Regions from separate parts of the Myxococcus sp. AM010 genome, predicted to be linked through region 2. Evidence: riboswitches for the same ligand, from Rfam matches in the RefSeq annotation. Region 2 holds a riboswitch; the other holds the start of a gene.
The links. A riboswitch is a leader RNA that binds a small molecule or an ion and turns the genes downstream of it on or off. The one in region 2 is predicted to bind cobalamin.
Positions count from the first base shown of each region.

Region 1 (10,489 bases), on a different contig from region 2:
AAGCCCAGCCCCCTCGCTCGCATCAAGCGGCCCAGGCCCAGTTGCGTCAGCACCTGCTCCCCGTTGCCATGGAAGTGCACCACCGTGGGCGCGCCCGGAGGCGCCGGCAGGTGGAACAGGTCCACGTACAAGCCTCCCTCCAGCGGCAGGCGGCTGAAGCCGTCGCCTTCTGCCAGCGGCGGCGTGCCCTTGGGGGCCGGGTAGAGCAGGGAGCGCTGCAGCGCGAACATCGCCACACACAACACGAGGTAGCTTGAACCGAGGGTGGCCAGGAGGAGGATGAGCATGCGGCGCAGCCGGGGCATTGACCCAGTGTGCCGCAGTTCGCGACGCAGCGCGACAGCGGATGGCGTCACGCTCGCAGTGGGCAATACCAGTCATCCCCACCGCAGCCGACCAGGCCCCCTGGCGCTCGGCCCGGCGGTAATGCCACGATAGCGATTGAAGGCGCTATCACAGACAGACCACAGGACGACTCGGACGCCCCAGGCCGCCGCCTGGATGGGAGAAGGCGTGACGTCTCATTGGGTGCTGGGCCATGCCCTGGAGGAGCGGCTGCCATCGCTCAGGCTGTGCGGCACTCCGGACGCGGTGGACGCGGCACGCGCGCAGCGCAGACTGGAGCGCTGGCGCAAACAAGAGCCCCTTACGCGGGACTCGCTCTGGGCCCAGCGCCTGCGCGCCTCGGGGCTGGCGGAAGCGGAGCTGTACACCCTCCTGGGAGAACCCGCGGAGGCGCTGCAGGCACGCATGGAAGCGCCGCCACCGTGGCAACGTGCCATCGAGCAGGCTTACACGTCGGAGAAATCGCCACCCTTCTCCTGGCCGGAGCCCGCGCCACCGGGCGCGGCCCTGCTCTGCCTGGTCGAGCCACTCGTCCACGAAGCGCACGCACGGCTCGTCTCCGCCCTGGGCACCTGCCTGCGGGACTCGCCCGGAGCACCGTTCGAGCCGGAGCACACGGCTCGCCTGTTGCTCGCGCCGCTTCCACGGACGTTGATGCCCTTGCTGGGACGGACGCTCGCGGTGGAGCTGCGCATCGCCCAGCTCGAAGGACGGCTCCAGGGAGACACGCCCGAAGCACGCTTCCAGGACTTCGCCCAGCAGCTCCGGCGACGCGACGTGGCGCTCGACATCCTCCGCCGCTACCCGGTGCTCGCGCGGCAAGCCGTGGAGTCCATCACCGCGTGGGAAGCCACGGGCGTGGAGCTGATGCAGCGACTGGCCCGGGACGCCGCCGCGCTGTGGCACCGCTTCCACGGCGGTGCTCCTCCCGGTCCGTTGGTGGAGGCCCAGGGCGGGCTGTCAGACCCGCACCGAGGTGGGCGCACCGTCTTCCTGCTCCGCTTCGCCTCGGGGCTGCGGCTCGTCTACAAGCCGCGCCCGCTCACGGCGGAGGCCACCTTCCAGCACCTCGTCTCCTGGCTGAACGCGCGCGGCCTCACGCCTGCGCTGCGCATGGTGGAGGTCCTCTGCTCGGATGGCTATGGGTGGATGGAGTATGTGGAGGCCGCGCCCTGCCAGTCGGCAGAGGAGGTACGGCGCTTCCATCTGCGGCAGGGCGCGCTCGTCGCGCTGCTCTACGCGCTGGACGTCACCGACATCCATTACGAGAACCTCATCGCGGCGGGCGAGCACCCCGTCCTGGTGGACCTGGAGACGCTCTTCCATCCACACACGCTCGCGGCCTCCATGCGGGACGTGGAGATGCACCCCGGCGCGGTGCTGAACGGCACGGTGCTCAAGAGCGGGCTGCTGCCCCAACCTGCCTGGCGCGCGAAGGACGGCACGGAGGTGGACTTCAGCGCCCTGGGTGCCAACGAGGGACAGCTCACGCCACTGGGCTACCTGGTGGCGACGGCGCACGGCACGGACCAGCTCCGCTTCGAGCGGCGGCGGATGGAGATTCCAGGCGCGGCGAACCGTCCTCGAATGGAGGGACAGGACGTCTCCGTGGCGGTGCAGGCGGACGCGCTCGCGCAGGGGTTCTCCTCCATGTACCGGCTGCTCGCCGAGCACCGGGAGGCGCTGCTCGCCCCTGGAGGACCGCTCGCGGCTTTCGAGCACGCGCCCGTGCGGGTGCTCTTTCGTGGCACGGCCAGCTACGACGCCCTGCTGCACGAGAGCATGCATCCCCATGCGCTGGGGGATGCGCTGGACCGGCAGCGCTTCTTCGACCACCTCTGGCTGGCCGTGAAGGAGCGCCCATACCTGGCGGCCCTCATCCCCTTCGAGCAGGAGGAACTGCAGCGCGGCGACATCCCCCGCTTCACCGCCCTGCCCGGCTCGAAGGACCTGTGGTCGGGCACGGGCCGCCGGCTGCCCGACTTCTTCGACGACTCAGGACTGGAGCGGGCGCGACGACGCCTTGTGGGGCTGTCACCGGAGGACCACGAGCGGCAGCTCGCCTTGCTGCGAAGCGCGCTCGACCGGGCCCGGATGGCGGCGAGCCCGGGCACGCGCCCCCGCTATCCGTTCCGCGACACGCCCGAACCCGCGCATCCCGACGCACTGTTGGCGGCGGCACGACGCGTGGGAGAGCAACTGGCGGTCCTGTCGTTCTCGGGCGCGGGGCATTCCCACTGGCTGTCGCTCGAGATGTCCGACGCGAAGGAGTGGCGGCTCGTCCAGGTGGGGACGGACTTCTACCAGGGGCTCTCAGGCATCGCGCTGGTGCTGGCGCAGCTCGGTGCCCTGACGGAGGAAGCGCGCTTCACGCAGGCGGCCCGGGGCGCCCTGCGTCACCTGACGTGGCGTCTGGAGACCGCGCCAGCGCAGGTCCGCGGAGTGGGCATCCTCAATGGCTGGGGCGGCATCCTCTACGCGCTGACGCACCTGGGGGCGCTGTGGGGGGAGCGCGCGCTGTTCGAGACCGCCGAGTCCTTCGTTGATGTCATTGCCCCTCTCGTGGAACAGGACGAGCACCTGGACCTGGGGGGTGGCTGCGCGGGCGCCCTGTTCGGACTGCTGACGCTCGTGGGGCAGCATCCATCCGAGCGTGCGTCACGGCTCGCGCGCGTCTGTGGGGAGCAGCTGCTCCTGACGGCCACGCCCCAATCCCAGGGCCTGGGCTGGCTTTCACCCGCGACCGGCGGACTGGCGCTGTGCGGACTGGCACATGGCGCAGCGGGCATCGCGCTGGCGCTGCTGCGGCTGGCCTCCGCCACGGGAGAGCCCCGCTTCCACACCGCGGCGATGGAGGCACTGGCGTATGAGCGTGGCAGGTTCTCGCCCGAGGCCGGCGACTGGCCCGACCTGCGCGCCGACGCAGGCCTGCACGGCGGTGATGGACCTGCCTTCATGTGTGGCTGGTGCAACGGCGCACCCGGCATCGGGTTGGCGCGCATCTCCGGACTGCCCATGCTCGATGACCACCGGGTGCGTGAGGAAATCGCAGCGGCGGTCCGGGCCACGCTCACCGGGGGCCTCGGCTACAACCATGGCCTGTGTCATGGCGACCTGGGCAACGTGCTCTTCCTGCTGGAGGCCTCGCGCGCGCTGCACGATGACACGCTGCTGCGGCGCACCTACCAGCTCGCGGGCGGCATCCTCCAGGGCATCGAGTCACACGGCTATCTGCATGGCCTGCCCGACAGCATCGAGACACCGGGACTGATGGTGGGGCTCGCGGGCATCGCCCACGGATTGTTGCGGCTCGCGGCGCCGGAGCGAGTGGCGGACCTGCTCTCCCTGGCGCCTCCCGTCTCGTGACGCAGCTTCGTTCCCGACGAACTCCGGCACCGCGAGGGTTGGCGGTCCGTAGGCAGTCCCCCAACAACCCAAGAGGAGCAGCACCATGAGCCACAGCGACAAGAACCACATCCTCCGCGCCTGGCGTGACGCCGACTACTACGACAGCCTCTCCGACGCGGAGCGCGCCGCGCTTCCGGCCAGCCCCGCGTCCGTCATGGAGCTGGAGGATGCGACGCTGGCGTTCATCACCGGCGGCGATGCCGAGGCCACCTGCCCCGCCACCCCCACGCCCAACGAGCTCACCTGCCTCTATACGGCCTGCGGGATGTCTGCCTGCTGCCGCTGAGCGACGGGACATGAGCTGACGCGGAAGGGCCGTGGCGGCTCAACGTGAATGCGGACGTGTTCGGGCGGGGGAGCGGCGGCGGAAGGCCGCTCCCCTGTCTGTCCCGGACGGAGGTGATGTGACGCGCCGACAGATGAGCGCAGCGCCTATCCGAACAGGCCCAACCCCGGGGGCGACATGAAGCCAGGAAATACCTTCTGGAGCGCCACACCGGGCCGACAGGCGCGCAGGACTTCCGCCAATGGCGCGCGCACGTCCGTCCAGGCGGGCACATCGCGCCCGTCCTGCAAGCGCTCCGCCTCCAGCGACTCAAAGCGCCCGTACACCTTGCCGCCCCTCACGCCGCCTCCCAGCACCAGCATCGCGCTGCCCACGCCGTGGTCCGTGCCACGACTGCCGTTCTCCCGCACCGTGCGGCCGAACTCCGTGAGCACCACCACCGTCACCTGCTCCAGCCGAGCCCCCAGGTCCTGCGCGAAGGCCGCGAGCGCGCCTCCGAGCTCCTGGCAGCGGTTGGCGAACGCCCCCGTCGCGGCGCCCTGAGCGGCGTGCGTGTCCCAGCCTCCCAACTCCGTCGCCGCCACCTCCAGCCCCACCTCGCCGTGGATGAGCCGCGCGATGTCGCGCAGCCGCTGTCCGAGCTGCCCCTTCGGATACTCCACCGCCGCACGCGAAGCGCGCTTCGCCAGCCGCGCCTCGTCCAACAGCGACATCGCCTCGAAAGCGTCCTGGCCCGTCGTCCGCAGCGCCTCGTCCACGGCGCCCGCGTAGAGCGCATTGAAGCCTCGGGTGGCCTCCTCACCTCTGCGCCCGCCCCTCAGCCGGAACTCCTCCAGCCGCCCCATGGCCACCGCCCCCGCGTCTCCGAACAGCGCCCGGGGCAGTGTGGGCTGCAACGCCACGGCGCGCAGCGCGACGCCCTCTTCTTCGTCCAGCGCGCGGTTGAGCCAGCCATCCGGTGTCGACTTGCGCCCCGGCGTTCCGGATTCAACGAAGTCCTGCGCGTCGAAGTGTGAGCGGACCGGCGCCGGCAATCCCACGCCGTGCAGCACCGCCAGCCGGCCATCACGCCACAGCGGCATCAACGCTTCGAGCCTGGGATGCAGGCCAAAGGGCCCTGACAACTTCAGCGCGGCGTCCGGGCCATGCGCCTTCAACGCCAGCGTGGGACGTGCCCGGTGATACGCGGCATCCTCCACCGGAGGCACCAAGGAGAGCCCGTCCGCGCCGCCACGCAGGAAGACAGTCACCAGCGTGCCTCGCGTGGAGGCGTGCTGGCTGGACGCGAGCGCCCGTCCCAGGGAGCCCGGAGCCCACGCAAGCCCCACCGCCGTCGACCCCAGGGCGCGCAGCAGATGACGACGGGTCAGCAGTGGGTTCATCGCGTCTTCGCCTCCGGTGAGCCAGGCACGGGAGCCCCCAGTTGGCAGGGCCCCCTCATTCAACACCGGGGCGGGACAGAAGTTACGGGCACGGCGCGCAAGAGCGGGACCTGCGTCTGGATGTGCCACGTTCGTTCCGCATCGCCGACGCCATCGAGCGCGCGGCGCGAACCTTGATGTCGGATGCGCGCCCGCTTCAAGACGGAGCCTGTCCATGTTCGCGAGCCTGCCTTGACAGTCCAAGAAGGCCGACAGTACATACCGCCCCATGTTGGTGCCTGGGCCTCGGCCTGGGCTTAAAAGGGAACCCGGTGTGAATCCGGGGCTGCCCCGCAGCGGTAGGTGAGAACGAACCTCGTCACACGCACTGGCTCCCTCTGGGAGCTGGGAAGCGACGAGCAGTAGGAATCCGGCTCCGGCCGGAGTGCTCACGAGCCCGAAGACCTGCCCGCATCCGCCCGTGGGAGAAATCCACGGACGGTTTCGACCTGGAGCCGCGTGGGACGGCCGGAAGGTCCGAGCAGCGCTGGAGCCTCCAGCCAGTCTTCGCGCGCACCTCGGCTTTTCCGACCCAACCCCGCTCGTGTGTCCAGTCGCCCGTGGGGGCGAAGGTCGGTCCGTGGGCTCCTCCGGGGCCTGGTGTGCGCCGACCCGCGCGCATCGTGACAACCCTTCTTCCACGCGGGAGCCCTGTCGGGCGACCTCGGTCGTCCGCGCTGCGTGGAGGACGGACGATGCGGGACGAAGGCAGGCAGGGCGTGCGCTACCCGCAAGGGAATGTGCTGCTGCGCGACCTCGCGCGCGACTTCCCCGTGGTGACCCACGGCCGGGGTGTCCACCTCTTCGACGCCACAGGCAAGCGCTACCTGGACGCCTCGGCGGGCGCGCTCGTGGCCAGCGTGGGCCACGGCAACCGCGAGGTGGTGGACCGCATCCGTGAACAACTGCTGCGCGTCGCCTACGTCAACGGCACCCACTTCACCACCGAGGTGACGGAGCAACTCGCCACCCGCCTGTGCGCGCTGGCGCCCGCGGGACTGGAGCGCGCCGCGTTCCTGGGCTCGGGCTCCGAAGCGGTGGAGGCCGCGGTGAAGTTCGCCCGGCAGCTCTGCGTGGCGCGCGGGCAGCCCCAGCGCACGAAGGTCATTGCGCGCGTGCCCGGCTACCACGGCAACACGCTCTACGCCCTCTCCCTGTCGGAGCGTCCCCACTACAAGCAGTTCTTCGGCCCCATGCTGGCGGAGGTCGTCACCACGCCCGCGCCCTACCCGTACCGCTCCGGCCTGGAAGACTACGAACGCGACGGCGCGGCGCACTACGCGCGGCTGATGGAGGAGGCGCTCCTCCGCGAGGGCCCGGACACCATCGCCGCCTTCATCGCGGAGCCGGTGATTGGCTCCTCGGCCGGAGCCTCCCCTCCGCCGCCGGACTACTTCGAGCGCGTGAGCGCGCTGTGCAGGCAGTACGGCATCCTCACCATCGCCGATGAGGTCATGTGCGGCTGCGGTCGCACCGGGCGCTTCTTCGCCAGTGAGTTGTTCGACTTCACCCCGGACCTGCTGGTGCTCGGCAAGGGCATCAGCGGGGGCTACGCGCCGCTGAGCGCGGTGCTCGTGCGGCAGGCGCACCTGGAGGAGCTGCGGCAGGGCTCCGGCGGCTTCATGCACGCGCAGACCTACCTCCAGGCCCCGGCGATGACGGCGGCCGGGCTGGCGGTACTCGACTACTACGAACGGCACGGCCTGGTGGCGCACGCCGCGCGCGTGGGCGCCCACCTCCAGCGGCGCCTGCGCGAGACGCTGCGGCCCCTGCCCCATGTGGGCTCGGTGCAGGGCGTGGGCCTGATGGCGGGCGTCGAGTTCGTGGAGGACCTCGACAGCCGCCGCCCCTTCCCTCGTTCGCGCAAGGTGGTGGAGGGGCTGATGGCCGAGCTGTTCGAGCGCGGCCTCGTCCTCTGGTCCAACACCGGCCACGCGGACGGAACGAACGGGGACCTGCTGATGCTGGGCCCCCCGCTGGTCATCACCGAGGCCGAGGTCGACGCGCTGGTCGACACGCTCGCGCAGGGCATCAACCACTACTTCCGGAGGGAGCCATGAGTTTCCGCATCACCTATTCGGTGCTGGACGCCGACATGTCCACACTGCACGCGCGCTTCGACGAGGCGCTCAACACCGTGCGGGGGCGCCTGGGCGAAGCGCTGCCGTCGTGGATTGCCGGCGAGGCCTGGCGGAGCGGAGACCTCCTGGAGCGCCGCAACCCGGCGAGGCCGGACGAGTTGCTCGCCACCTTCCACCGCACGCCCGTCAGCGAGTTGGACCGGGTGGTGCGCGTGGCGCGAGTGGCCCAGCGCGGCTGGGGCGCCACGGCCTGGGAGGAGCGAGTGCGCATCCTCCGCCGGGCCGCGGACCTCATCTCCGAGCGCAGCCTGGAGCTGTCGGCGCGGATGACGTTGGAGGTGGGCAAGAGCCGGCTGGAGTCGCTGGGTGACGTGGAGGAGTCCGCGGACCTGCTGCGCTACTACGCCAGCCAACTGGAGCAGGCGGAGGGCTTCGTCCGTCCCATGGCGCGCCTGTCGCCCGACGAGGACACGCGCAGCGTCCTGCGGCCCTACGGGGTCTTCGCCGTCATCTCGCCCTTCAACTTCCCGCTGGCGCTCGCGGCGGGGATGAGCGGAGGCGCGCTCCTGGGTGGCAACACCGTCATCCTCAAGCCCAGCGAAGAGGCCCCCTGGTGCGCGGAGGGCCTGTACCAGGCGCTCGCGGACGCGGGCCTGCCCCCGGGTGTCTTCCAGGTGGTGCACGGCGAAGGGGAGGCGCTGGGCGCGGCGCTGGTGCGGCACCCTGGCGTGGACGGCGTGTCGTTCACCGGCAGCAAGGCCGTGGGGATGAATCTCCACCAGGTGATGTCCACCGGCCGCGTGCGGCCGTGCTTCCTGGAACTGGGTGGGAAGAACCCGGCCATCGTCTGCCGCGACGCGGACCTGGAGGCCGCCATCGACGGCTGCTTCCGCTCCGCCTTCGGCCTGTCGGGCCAGAAGTGCAGCGCGCTGTCCCGCATCTACGTGCACGAGGCGCTGCTGAACGACTTCACCGATGGGCTGGCGAAGAAGGCCCGGGAAGCGGTGGTGGGCGACCCGGCGCTGGCGTCCGTGTTCACCGGTCCCGTCATCAACACGGCGGCGGTGCGGCGCTTCGAGCGCGCGGTGGACGAGGCGCGCCGGGACGGCGCCATCATCGCGGGCGGAGAGCGGCTGCGGCTGGAGGGCGCGCTCGCCAAGGGCCACTTCGTCGCCCCCACCGTGGCGGCGCTGTCGCACGGCCACCGGCTGATGCGGGACGAGCTGTTCCTGCCCTTCGTCGGCGTGACGGGCTTCAGCACGCTGGATGAAGCCCTGCGGATGGCGAACGACTGCGAGTACGGCCTCACCGCCGGCATCTTCAGCCGCGACGCCGCGGACGTGGAGCGCTTCATGGCCGAAGCCGAGGCCGGCGTCCTGTACGCCAACCGCCGCACGGGCGCGACAACGGGTGCGTGGCCCGGTGTGCAGTCGTTCTGTGGATGGAAGGGCAGCGGCGCGTCCGGCAAGGGCGGCTGCGGTCCCTACTACGTCGCCCAGTTCATGCGCGAGCAGGCGCAGACCCGGATGGGCTGAAACCCCCGCGAGGAAATCTCCATGACCCAGCTCTATCCCGAAGTGAAGGTGGCTCCACCGGGGCCGAACGCGCAGGCCATCATCGCGGTGGACCAGCGCTACAGCTCCCCCTCGTACATCAAGGAGTATCCGCTGGTCGTCCAGCGCGGCGAGGGGCCGTGGGTGTACGACGTCGACGGCAACCGCTTCCTCGACTTCATGGCGGGCATCGCCGTGGCGTCCACCGGCCACTCGCACCCCACCGTGGTGAAGGCCATCCACGAGGCCGCCGACCGCTTCCTGCACATCTGCGGCACCGACTTCTACTACGACACCTTCTCCCGGCTCTGCGAGCGGCTCGCCAGCTACCTGCCGGAGATGGGTCCCAAGCGCGTCTTCCTGACGAACTCCGGCACCGAGGCGGTGGAGGGCGCGCTCAAGCTGGCGCGGCACCACACGCGCCGCCAGTACGTGGTGGCCTTCCAGGGCGGCTTCCACGGCCGCACCCTTGGCGCCATCTCCCTCAACTCCTCCAAGGTCACCCAGCGCGCCTTCTTCGGGCCGCTGCTGCCCGGCGTCATCCACCTCCCCTACGCGAACCCGTACCGCTGTCCCAACGGCTGCGCGCCCAACGCGTGCGGCGACGCGTGCAACCCGGCGCTGCTGCTGGAGCGGGAGTGGTTCGTCAACCACGTGGACCCGCGCGAGGTGGCCGCCATCTTCGTGGAGCCCATCCTGGGTGAAGGCGGCTACGTCATCCCGCCGGCGTCGTTCCTCCAGCACCTGCGCCGAATCTGCGATGCCCACGGCATCCTGCTCGTCTTCGACGAGGTGCAGTCGGGCATCGGCCGCACGGGGAAGATGTTCGCGGCGGAGCACTTCGGGGTGATGCCGGACATCCTCCTGTCGGCCAAGGGCATCGCCTCTGGCATGCCGCTGGGCGCCATCATCGCCCGTGAGTCGGTGATGACGTGGCCGCGCGGCTCGCACGGCAGCACCTACGGCGGAAACCCCGTGTGCTGCGCGGCGGGGCTGGCCACGCTGGACGTGGTGGCGGGGCTGCTCGACTCCGTGCGCGACACGGGCGAGCACCTGCTGCGCGGCCTGCGCGCGCTCCAGGCTCGCTGGCCCGTCATTGGCGACGTCCGGGGCGTGGGCCTCATGGTGGGCGCGGAGTTCGTGGACCCGGCGACGCGCGAGCCCGCCAGCGCCTACGTGGCGGAGCTGGAGCAGCGCGCCTTCCGCAAGGGCCTGCTGCTGCTGTCGTGCGGCAAGTCCACCATCCGCTTCGCGCCGCCGCTCGTCGTGGGCCGGCACGAGGTGGACGTGATGCTGCGCGTCCTCGAGGAGTGCCTGACGGAGCTGGCCCTCCCGCGTGCGCCCCCTCTTCCCCAGCCCGCAGCGGCGGGCGTGAAGCGCTGAGGCCCGAGCGAT
Region 1 covers NZ_JABXEO010000040.1:24,000-34,488, reverse strand. Annotated here, with positions in the region: gene HV826_RS19210 (alpha/beta hydrolase) at 1-305, opposite strand, end outside; gene HV826_RS19205 (type 2 lanthipeptide synthetase LanM family protein) at 514-3,711, shown strand; gene HV826_RS19200 (mersacidin/lichenicidin family type 2 lantibiotic) at 3,797-4,039, shown strand; gene HV826_RS19195 (DUF1501 domain-containing protein) at 4,186-5,421, opposite strand; cobalamin riboswitch at 5,677-5,888, shown strand; gene HV826_RS19190 (aspartate aminotransferase family protein) at 6,156-7,520, shown strand; gene HV826_RS19185 (aldehyde dehydrogenase family protein) at 7,517-9,076, shown strand; gene HV826_RS19180 (acetyl ornithine aminotransferase family protein) at 9,098-10,477, shown strand; gene HV826_RS19175 (CoA transferase subunit A) at 10,488-10,489, shown strand, end outside.
Region 1: linked by a shared signal. The riboswitch ahead of HV826_RS19190 (aspartate aminotransferase family protein) and the one ahead of HV826_RS26410 (TonB-dependent siderophore receptor) in region 2 are both predicted to bind cobalamin.

Region 2 (9,440 bases):
CCCCCAGCCGCACCCGCCGCCGCAGCAGCGCGAGGAACAGCGGGCCGCCCAGCAGCGCGGTGACGACGCCCACGGGAGGCTCGGCCCCAAACAAGGGGAAGGCCAGCCGCGCCAGCAAATCCGACAGGACGAGGAAGGCCGCGCCGCCCAGCGCCGACAGGGGCACCAGCAGCCGCTGGTCCGGCCCGAAGGCCAGCCGCAGCAGGTGCGGCACGATGAGCCCCACGAAGCCAATCAACCCCGTGAGCGCCACCGCGCCCGCGACGCTCGCGCTGGTGGCCAGCAGCAGCCAACGGCGCGTCGCCGCCACCGGCACGCCGAGGGACGCCGCGTCATCGTCCCCCAGCGACAGCAGGTTCAGCCGTGCGGAGAGCACCCACATGACGCCAATCGCGCCGGCCTGGAGCAACGCGGAGAGCACCAGCGTGCCGCCGCGCTCGTACCCCAGCGCGCCGGCGAGCCAGTAAAGGATTTCCCCCAGCCGGTCGGGGTCGGACAGCGTCTTCACCAGGGTGATGGCCGCGGAGGCGAACGCGTTGAACACCACGCCGGTGAGCAGCGCGGCATAGGGCGCGCGCGACGCGGAGCCCCGGCTGGCGGAGAGGACGAAGAGGATGGCGGCCCCCGCGCCCAGGAAGGAGAAGAGCGCGGGCGCGGACAGCCGCGCCATGCCGCCGCCCAGGCCCGGTGCCACGTCCCCCACGGTGCCGAGCCCCACCGCGAGCGCCAGCGTCGCCCCCATCGCCGCGCCGCCGGACACGCCGAGCACGAACGGGTCCGCTAGCGGGTTGCGCAAGAGCCCCTGGAGCGTGGCGCCCGAGGCCGCCAGCCCCGCGCCCACGATGGCCCCCAGCAGCGCGCGCGGCAGCCGCAGCGACCAGAAGATGACGGCATCCGTGGACGTGGGCTCCGTCAGCGCGGCGGTGAGGGAGATGGACTGCTCACCGAAGCGCACCGCCACGGCCATGCACCCCACCGCCACCACGAGGAAGCCCCCGAACAACATCACCGCGCGCGAGGCGCGAAAACCTCCCGCTCCGCCCTGTGCACGCTGGGATGTCGCCGGCTCGCTCACGGCGCGGCCTTACCCGTTCCTTCCGGATGCAGCAAACGGAAGAGCTCCTCCAGCCCCCGCCCCAGCGAAGGTCCCGGCTGCAGCAGCGCCATGGAGGGCAGGTCCACCCAGCGCGCGCTGGACAGGCCGGGCAGTGCCCGCAGCGTGTCCTTGCCCACGTCCACGTCCGCGGCATCCACCACCACGGAGGCCCGGGCCCGCACCACGCGCTCCACCGAGTACACCGGGTACGCGGAGCCCGCGTCCGCCGCCACGTTGACGCCGCCCGCGTCCCGGAGCAGCTCGTCCGCGAAGGAGCCGGGCCCGGCCACCACGAGCGGCGCGAAGCCATAGACGAACAGCACCCGCGGCGCGGGCAGCTTCTTCGCCGCCTCCCGGATGCGCGCGCGCGTGGCCTCGATGTCCACCACCACCGCCTCCGCCGCCTTCTCCCGTCCGAGCGCCTTCCCCACCGCGCGCATGGCCGCGAGCACGTCCGCCACGGAGTGCAGCGGCAGGAGCAACACGGGCACGCCCAGCTCCGCCATCTTCTCCACCGGACGCTGGTTGCCCGGCCCGGGCTGCACCAGGACGAGGTCCGGCTTGAGCGCAATCACCGCCTCCACGGAAGGGTCCGTGAAGCCGCCCACGCGGGGCAGCTTCGCCAAGTCCTTCGCCTCGTCGAAGCGGGACACGCCCACCAGCGTGCTCCCCGCGCCCAGGGACAGCACCATCGCCGACAGCGAGGGCGCCAGCGTCACCACGCGCCGCACCTGGGAAGGCGCGGGCGGCCCCAGCGTCCTCAGCCGGGATGTCTCCGCCGCGCGCACCGTCCCGGCGAACAGGCACAGCACCGTGGCGAGCAGGACGGACGTGCCCGAGCGGGGACGCGAAGTGGAAGTCAGGTTCATGGGCATGGCGTGCGCTTCCTCAGTGCAGGGCGGTGACGTCAATGGCATTGGACACGGGCCGGCGCGGGTCCACGGGGCACGCCTCCAGCGCGGGCCCCAGCGCCTGGGGCGAAGAGAAGCCGCGGCGCTCCACCAACCGCCCGTCCTCCACCGCCACCACGAAGACGCGGCCCGCGTTCGTATCCGCCAGGTACACCGCGCCCTCCGACACCGCGAAGCGGCTGGCCACGGAGAGGTTGCAGCCCGGCGCTCCGGGCGCACACCCCGCCGTGAGCGCGTACGCCGCCACGGGCGCGTCGTTCTTCACCAGCACCAACCCGGAGGCGCGCACGGCGCTGGCGCTGTGCCCGTTGGCCTCGTCGTACTCGGCCTCGCCCAGGCAGGCCACCACGAGCTGGTCACCCACGGCCTCCACGTAGCCCGCGTTGAGGCAGTCCGCCGCGCCCAGGTCGATGGCGCTCACGCCGCCGCTCGCGGGGTCGATCTTCGCGAGCATGCCCGGGCCATTGGGCTTGTAGCCGTCGTAGGGATTCAGGTTGGTGAGGCTCACGTACACCCCCGCCTCCGTCGCCGCGACGGAGTAGGGCAGCGGCAACACCGTGCCGCCGTCGAAGGGCTTCAGGTCCAGCCCGGTGAGCGAAATCGTGTCCACCTTGCGCGGCTGCTCGGGGTTGGAGATGTCCACGCGCGCGACGGCGTTGCCAAACTGGAACATGGAGCCGCCCGTGCCGAACAAGGGGATGTACAGCGTGGTGCCCCACTTCGCCACCGCCTGCGGGCTGGTGTTCGCCCCCAGGTTCACCTGCGTCACGGTGCGCAGCCCCAGCCCCGCGCCCTGGGAGGGGCCCTCTTGCTTGAGCACCTGCAAGGTGTTGTTCACCGAGTCCACGACGTAGACATAAGGCGGGTCCACCAGGATGTCGTTGGGCGAGCCCGACACCCCGCCCAGCGAGTCCTCCTCCACCACCGTCCCCAGCGCGCCGCCCGCCGCCTGGAGCAGCTTCGACGCCGTGGCGTCCGCGGCCAGCACGTAGCCGTCCCAGGACGCGAGCGTCTGCACCCCCGAACCGAACTGACGCCGAGGCCCGAGTTGGTCCGTCCCCGCCTGGATGCCCACGAGCTGCCCGTTGGTGTAGCAGGCCGCCACCACGTCGTAGCCGCAGCGGCCCTCGTGACACGTCTGTACGTCCGGGCACACGTTGCCGCAGGCGCCGCAGTTGAGCACGTCCGCGCGCACGTCCACGCACGAGCCCCCGCACCGCAAGCTGCCTTCTGAGCAGCCCTCGCGACACACGCTGGCTTCGCACACGAGCCCTGCGGCGCACGCGTTGCCACAGGCGCCGCAGTGGGCGACATCGCTCGCCGTGGCCACGCACGCGCCACCGCAGGACTCCGTCCCCGGGCGGCAGCCACAGACGCTGGCCTGACACGTCTGCCCGTCACCGCACGCGTTGCCACAGGCGCCGCAGTTCGCGGCATCGCCGCCCAGGTCCACGCAAGCTTCGCCGCAGACGGACAGGCCGGAGGTGCACACCGCGCCCTCCTCCGGGCACCCGGTGAGCAGCAGCGCCGCCACGGCCGCCAGCAGCAAGGTCGGAAGGGACGGCTCAGGGGACAGGGGACGCGGGCGAGTCATGGAGCTCCCGAGGAGAGGAGGAAGACGGTGACGCGCCTGGCTCGAGCGCCACCGCGAGCGTCACGTAGACGGCGCGTCCCGGCAGCGGGAAGCCCGTGAAGTCGAAGGTCCGGACGTCGAGGAGGTTCTTCAGCTCGACGGACAGGGTGAGGTCCGGCCCGTGAAGGAAGGTGCTGGACGCGCCCGCGCTCACCCACGTGCGCGAGGGCAAGTCCAGCGAGCCGGTGCGGTTGATGCGCTGCGCGGACTGATAGAGCACTTCGGCGCGGGCGTTGAGCCAGTCGGGTCCCGCGCGCACCCGCCCCACCCACTTGTGCCTGGGACGGTTCGGCAGGTCCTTGCCGAAGAAGCGCGGGTCCCCGTAGCGGTTCTCCGTGCGCAGATACGTGTAACCCGTGCTGGCCAGCAGCCAGGGAAGGGGCCGCGCCTCGCCCTCCAGCTCCAGGCCCCACACGCGCGCGGCGTCGAAGTTGTACGGGCGCGCCATCAGCGGCGGGTACAGCTCATAGGCGATGAGGTTCTCATACAGCGCCGCGAAGCCGCCCAGCGTGAAGCCCCAGCGCGGCGCCGCGTCCTCGCCGTCTTCCGGGCCGGAGCGCCACCTCACCGCCGCGTCCGCGTACAGGGCGCGCTCGGGTTTCAATCCGGGGTTGGGCAGCAGCGTGCCCTGCCGGATGTACAGCTCCAGGAAGGACGGCGCGCGGTGGGACTGGCCGGCGTTGGCGCGCAGGCCGAAGCCGCGCCCCAGCTCGACGGAGGCGCCCAGCTTCGGCGACAGCAGCCAGTACGGGCCCACCCGCTCCAGCCGCATGGAAGGCACCACGTCCAACGCGCCGCCGAAGAGCCGCACCTCATCCATGGCCATGACGCTGCCGCGCCACCACGAGGCGGCCTGCGCGCCCTCCGCCTGCGTCACCGTCTCACCCGAGGTCGCCACCGTGACGGTCAGCGACTGGCGCGCTCCCAACGGCCCGCGGCCCTCCAGCTCCACGCCGCCCACCGCGTGCCGCTGCGCGCCACCCGCGCCGGGGATGTGCCCCGTCACCTCCAGGCCATCACGCCGGAAGAAGCCTCGCGCGCTCCCCTGCCCCAGCCCGTCGAGCACGCCCGACCAGCGAAGGCCCAACGCCAGCCGCCCCAGTTCCTGGTCTCCGGTGGACTGGGGGTTCTGCACGGTGCCCGGAATGGCGCGGTCCTCCAGGGACAGCTCCGCGAGCGCATCCAGCCGCGAGCCTCCCGCCAGCCGTCGCCGGTAGCGCAGGAGCGCGCCCCCTCCCCGCGCGTCGTTGCGGGCACGCCGCTCGGAGACCTGGGGGTTGCCGTCCACGGCGGGCAGGTCGTCCACGTCGTAGGCGAAGTCGCCATCCGAGCGGCCCGCGTGCACCAGCAGCAGCGCCTGCCCGCCCAGCAGCGGCCCCGTGGCGGCGACGTGGCCCAGCGCCGTGTTCCAGCTCCCGTAGGTCACCTCGCCGCTCGTGCGCAGGTTCGGCCCTGGCGCGCGAGTGATGATGTTGATGGCGCCGCCCAGGCCGCCGGAGCCATAGCGCGCGCCCGCGCCACCTCGCAGCACCTCGAAGCGCTCCACCAGCGCGGAGGGGATGAGCGACAGGTCCGACAGGCCGCCCGCGCCGTTGAGCGGAATCCCATCCAGGAACACGAGCACGCCGTTGGATGACGCGCCCCGCACCACCAGGCTCTTGCTCTGGCCGTAACCACCGGAGTCCTGCACCGCGAGCCCCACCGAGCCCACGAGCAGCTCCGCCGTGTCGCGCGCCTCGCCCGCGCGCTCTCGCGCGTCGATGACGGTGATGGCGCCCGTCGGGTCCCTCCGCTCTGGAGACTCAGGCGGAGGCGGTGTCCTGCCGCGAACCACGGTGGTGCGCGTGGGGGCGGGCTCGGCCTCGGAGGGCTGCGCCCCGGCGGGACATGGAAGGCTGAGCGCCAGGCACACGACAGGCCCGGCGAGGAAGTTCCACCGCATGCTCCGCCTTCCGCTCCCTCCGACGAAGAGAGAAGGCCAACCGCCCGGGCCCGCGAAAGGCTCGGCCGCACCCCTGGGCAGGTCTCCTGGCTGACGGGCTCTGGCGGCTGGCGCACGCTGCGTCATGCCAGAAGAGGACTTCCGCCTTCCCCCGGAGCGGCGCTCGGCCGCGGCTGGAGTGGCGACAAACCGAAGCCCCCGGCCCTGACCTCAGGGCTGCCCGTTCACAGTGGCGGGACCGCGCCGGACTCACACCGGCTTCCCTCTTGAAAGCCCGGCATGGGCACCCAAGGGCGCGCCCTTTCTAGGAGGTCACCTCCGGCGGGTCAAGCGCACCGGGGGCGTCAGCGAGGACGCGCGCACGGACTGCTCGAAGGCATACGTCCGGAGGAACAGGAGCTCCACGTTCCCCAGCGTGAGCCGGGAACGGCACAGCAGCGGCGCCGGGCGGCCCGGGAGGATGAGCACCCCGTCCTGGTACGTCCCTCGCTCACTCTCCAGGTCCGTCACGCACCACAGCCCGGTGTGCGGCTCACGACGAAGGCGCGCATGCAGGCGGGACACCGTGGGCTCGGCCAGGACGATGTCGCACTCGGCGCCGCTGCCCACCGTCACGTCGCCATCCGCCGGGCGCAGCCGCGGGCGCACCTCCAGCACCACGGGCGCCGTGGCGCAGGGCGTCGATGCCTTCTCCGCTGACCGGGACGTCCCAGCGCGGGGCCGCGTGGAAGCAGGCTCCCACAGCAACACGGGCCAGCTCCCGTCTTGGGCCCGCGCATCGCGAGGAGCTGGCTGGAACACGCGCACCTTCCTGTTCACCGGATGGACGCGCGCAACATGGACACGAGACTCCGGCCGCGCCAGTTCCTGGACCTCGGGGCGTGCGATTCACTGTCGGGTCCCACCGCGTGGGAGGTCCACCCACGCTGGCCACCAGGCGACTACGGAACGTCTGGCGTCCCCGCGTCCTCGCAGGCCACGCCCGCGTCCCCCGCTGGCTCGGCCTCCACGCAATCCGGCAGCGCCAGCTCCAGGCTGTCCTCACCCAAGAGCAGGGCCTCGTCGTCGGTGGAGAAGGTGCCCGTGCCACTGTCCGCGCCGCGCAGTCGTGCAATCGGGTCCTCCACGGCGCAGCCTCCGCTCCAGGCCAGCAGCGCCAGGACGAGCAGGTGCCGGAAGGGCCCGCGAAGCGTGTGCGATGCGAGGTCAGTACGGTTGTTCATCGGACGGCCACCTTTCACGGGAAGACCATCAGCGCGACGCTCAGCCGTGGCCGGATGGCCCAGCCCTCATAGAGCGGTTCGAAGCCCTGCGGACCTTGGAAGCCGATGAGGGGGCGGCCGAAGGCGACGTCCATCGCCAGCGAGCCCTCCACGGCGAGGTACCGGGAGAAGCGCCAGCGCAGGGAGGTATCCGGCCCCGTGAGGAACGCGGGGAGGAAGCGGGGGCCCGCGGTGTCCAGCCCGCCCACGCGGGCAAAAGCCGTCCGGCCGAAGAGGAGGAAGCCCGCCCCCGCGCCCACGCTCCAACGCCACTCACCCGAGCGGAGCACGGGCGTGTCCAGCCAGAAGCCGAAGACATACTGCTCCAGCTTCACCTCGGTGCGGGTGTCCACCATGCTCGACGGGAGGCCCGCCAGGTACTGGAAGCGGATGCGCAGCCGGGGAAACTCCCAGCCGGCCCCGAGCAACCATCCCTGGTAGCCCGTTGAGGCGTAGCCGTCCAGCGAGGTGAGGCCGCCCACCAGGAGCTGCCACTGCACGGAGGAGGACTCGTAGGCCTCGGGAGCCTCCTCGGCGCGGGGAGCCTCCGTGGCCTCCGCCGCCTGCGAGCCGGAACCCGCGAGCAGCCCTCCCAACACACCCAGTCGCAGCAAGACGGTGCCCGATGCCATGCGGGCAACGCTACCGTCCTGGCAACGGGGGACGGAAGCCCCCCGCCCGGCCACTCAACGGTTCGTTGCGCGTCATGAGCGAAGCGCACGGAAGACGCTCAGCCCTGCTACCCTCGTCGCTGGCATGCCACTGGGCACGCATGGCGAGAGCCGTCTGTCAGGGCCGCTCAGGAGGTGGAGCGGCGCGAGTTCAAGACGGCCGTGGCGCGGCTGGCCCAGGCCATGCGGTTTCCGACCCATCCACAGCTAATCTTCGGTTGACAGCCAGAACCACCGCTCCTCCGACCTGAGCGCCCCCATCAAGAACTCCCGAAACGACCTGGCAATCTTGGGGCAGTAGCCCGGGTCTGGAAACGCCTCGTTGTAGCCGTCACGAAGGAGGGAGCGGCCGTCATGCTGCTCGCTCACGTCAAGCAGGATGAAGTTGCTATCCCGCACACGGCAGAGGGCATACCAAGACGCGGGCCCGGCATCTTCGCTGTCGTCGTTACGCATGACGAGCCGGGCACGACGAAGCTCCGCCAGCGGAGCGAAGGCGAAGGCAGGGTCCATGCGGTCAAAGAGGCGCGCACCGTTGCAGTGCAGATAGAAGGCGCGCAAGTCCGGGTCCAGACGCCAACCTGCGCTGTGCTCGAACGCTTCAATTTGCTCGGGCGTCGCAGGAGGGTTCGGGAAGTGGAGGCGCGACACCTCCGCGAGAAGGTCCTTCATGGAAGGGCATTCTCCATTGGGATAGTCCACCCCGGTCCTGGTCCACGGTGGGTTGTTCGCGTAACACTGCTTGTACGCGGACGGGAGTTGCTGGTGCAGGTCCTGCGGAAACGGAATGATGTTGTCCCAGTCGGTGGGATTGCCTCCGTGCCAGAGGTCCTGAACGTGATGCCCCTCGTAGGGTGTCCCAGTGGTGTCGGTGGGCCACGCGCCAAATCGATTTGCCCAGTGGCGCCGGAAGTCGGGGCGCATGCTGTTCCATTGCGTCCGCGCTGCGTTGGTCTGGGCAGGGGCAATCGTTGCTTAGTTACAACAACAGTGCGTCATCCCGAAACACGGGCGTAGCCCCACCGCGACTGCACCGTCTGCCGCCGATGCCCCTCCTCAGCCCGGGGCCTCGCGAAGCGTTCCTGGAAGTGGCTTTGGGGAAGCAGCACCAGCCCGGTGATGACGAAGACGTCGCCTTCCCGCAACAACGACGCGGCGTCTTGGACTTCTATACGGACTCCCTGCATCCCCATCGCCGTCGCGTCCCCTACACTGACGTCAGCTCCCAAATCGATTCCGCGCGGGAAGTTGCCGAGCCCCCTGCCCTCCCCGCGCCGTGTCACGGCAGCCGGTGAAACAAGGGCAGGTTCGCGGGGGCCGGATACACCGCGACGCCATGCGTGGCCCCGAGGTCGGGGCTGGAGATGACGACGTCAGGCGTGGGCGCGCCAGAGACGCTGAGCTGGCTCGGGCTCAGCCGGGAAATCCTCCCGGAGTCGTAGGCCATCCACAGGCCCCCGCCTTCGTCGAAGGCGACTTCCTTGGGGCCGCCCGCGTCAATCTGGATGCTCGGGACGACGCTCACCGCGCCGGAGCCCTCCTGGTCAGCGGGCGTGAGCCGCACGACGACGCCGCTCGCGCCATAGGACACCCACAGGTTCCGCTCCCCATCGAAGGCGAGCCCCGCGGGGCCCGCGAAGCTCCTGCCCGGAGCGGCTTCCATCACGTCGATGCTCACAACGGGCGTCACGGCGCCCGACGCCTGGAGGCTCGATGCGGCCACCTTGTGGACGCGGGACGCCCCGGCCGTCACGTCTCCCACCCAGAGGTTGCCCGTGGCGTCGAACGCGAGCGTGGAGGGGGCTCCCAGCCCGCTCAGCACGACCTGCGGCGCCGGAGCGGTGCCGGAGACAAGCTGGGCCGCGCCAAACCGGATGACGGTGTCGCTGAACCCGATGGAGGTCCAGAGGTCGCCAGCGGCATCG
Region 2 covers NZ_JABXEO010000068.1:1,258-10,697, reverse strand. Annotated here, with positions in the region: gene HV826_RS26425 (iron ABC transporter permease) at 1-1,075, opposite strand, end outside; gene HV826_RS26420 (ABC transporter substrate-binding protein) at 1,072-1,965, opposite strand; gene HV826_RS26415 (MXAN_6577-like cysteine-rich protein) at 1,985-3,601, opposite strand; gene HV826_RS26410 (TonB-dependent siderophore receptor) at 3,573-5,582, opposite strand; cobalamin riboswitch at 5,641-5,888, opposite strand; gene HV826_RS26405 (FHA domain-containing protein) at 5,895-6,383, opposite strand; gene HV826_RS26400 (hypothetical protein) at 6,524-6,805, opposite strand; gene HV826_RS26395 (hypothetical protein) at 6,820-7,476, opposite strand; gene HV826_RS26390 (SMI1/KNR4 family protein) at 7,723-8,187, opposite strand; gene HV826_RS26385 (hypothetical protein) at 8,795-9,440, opposite strand, start outside.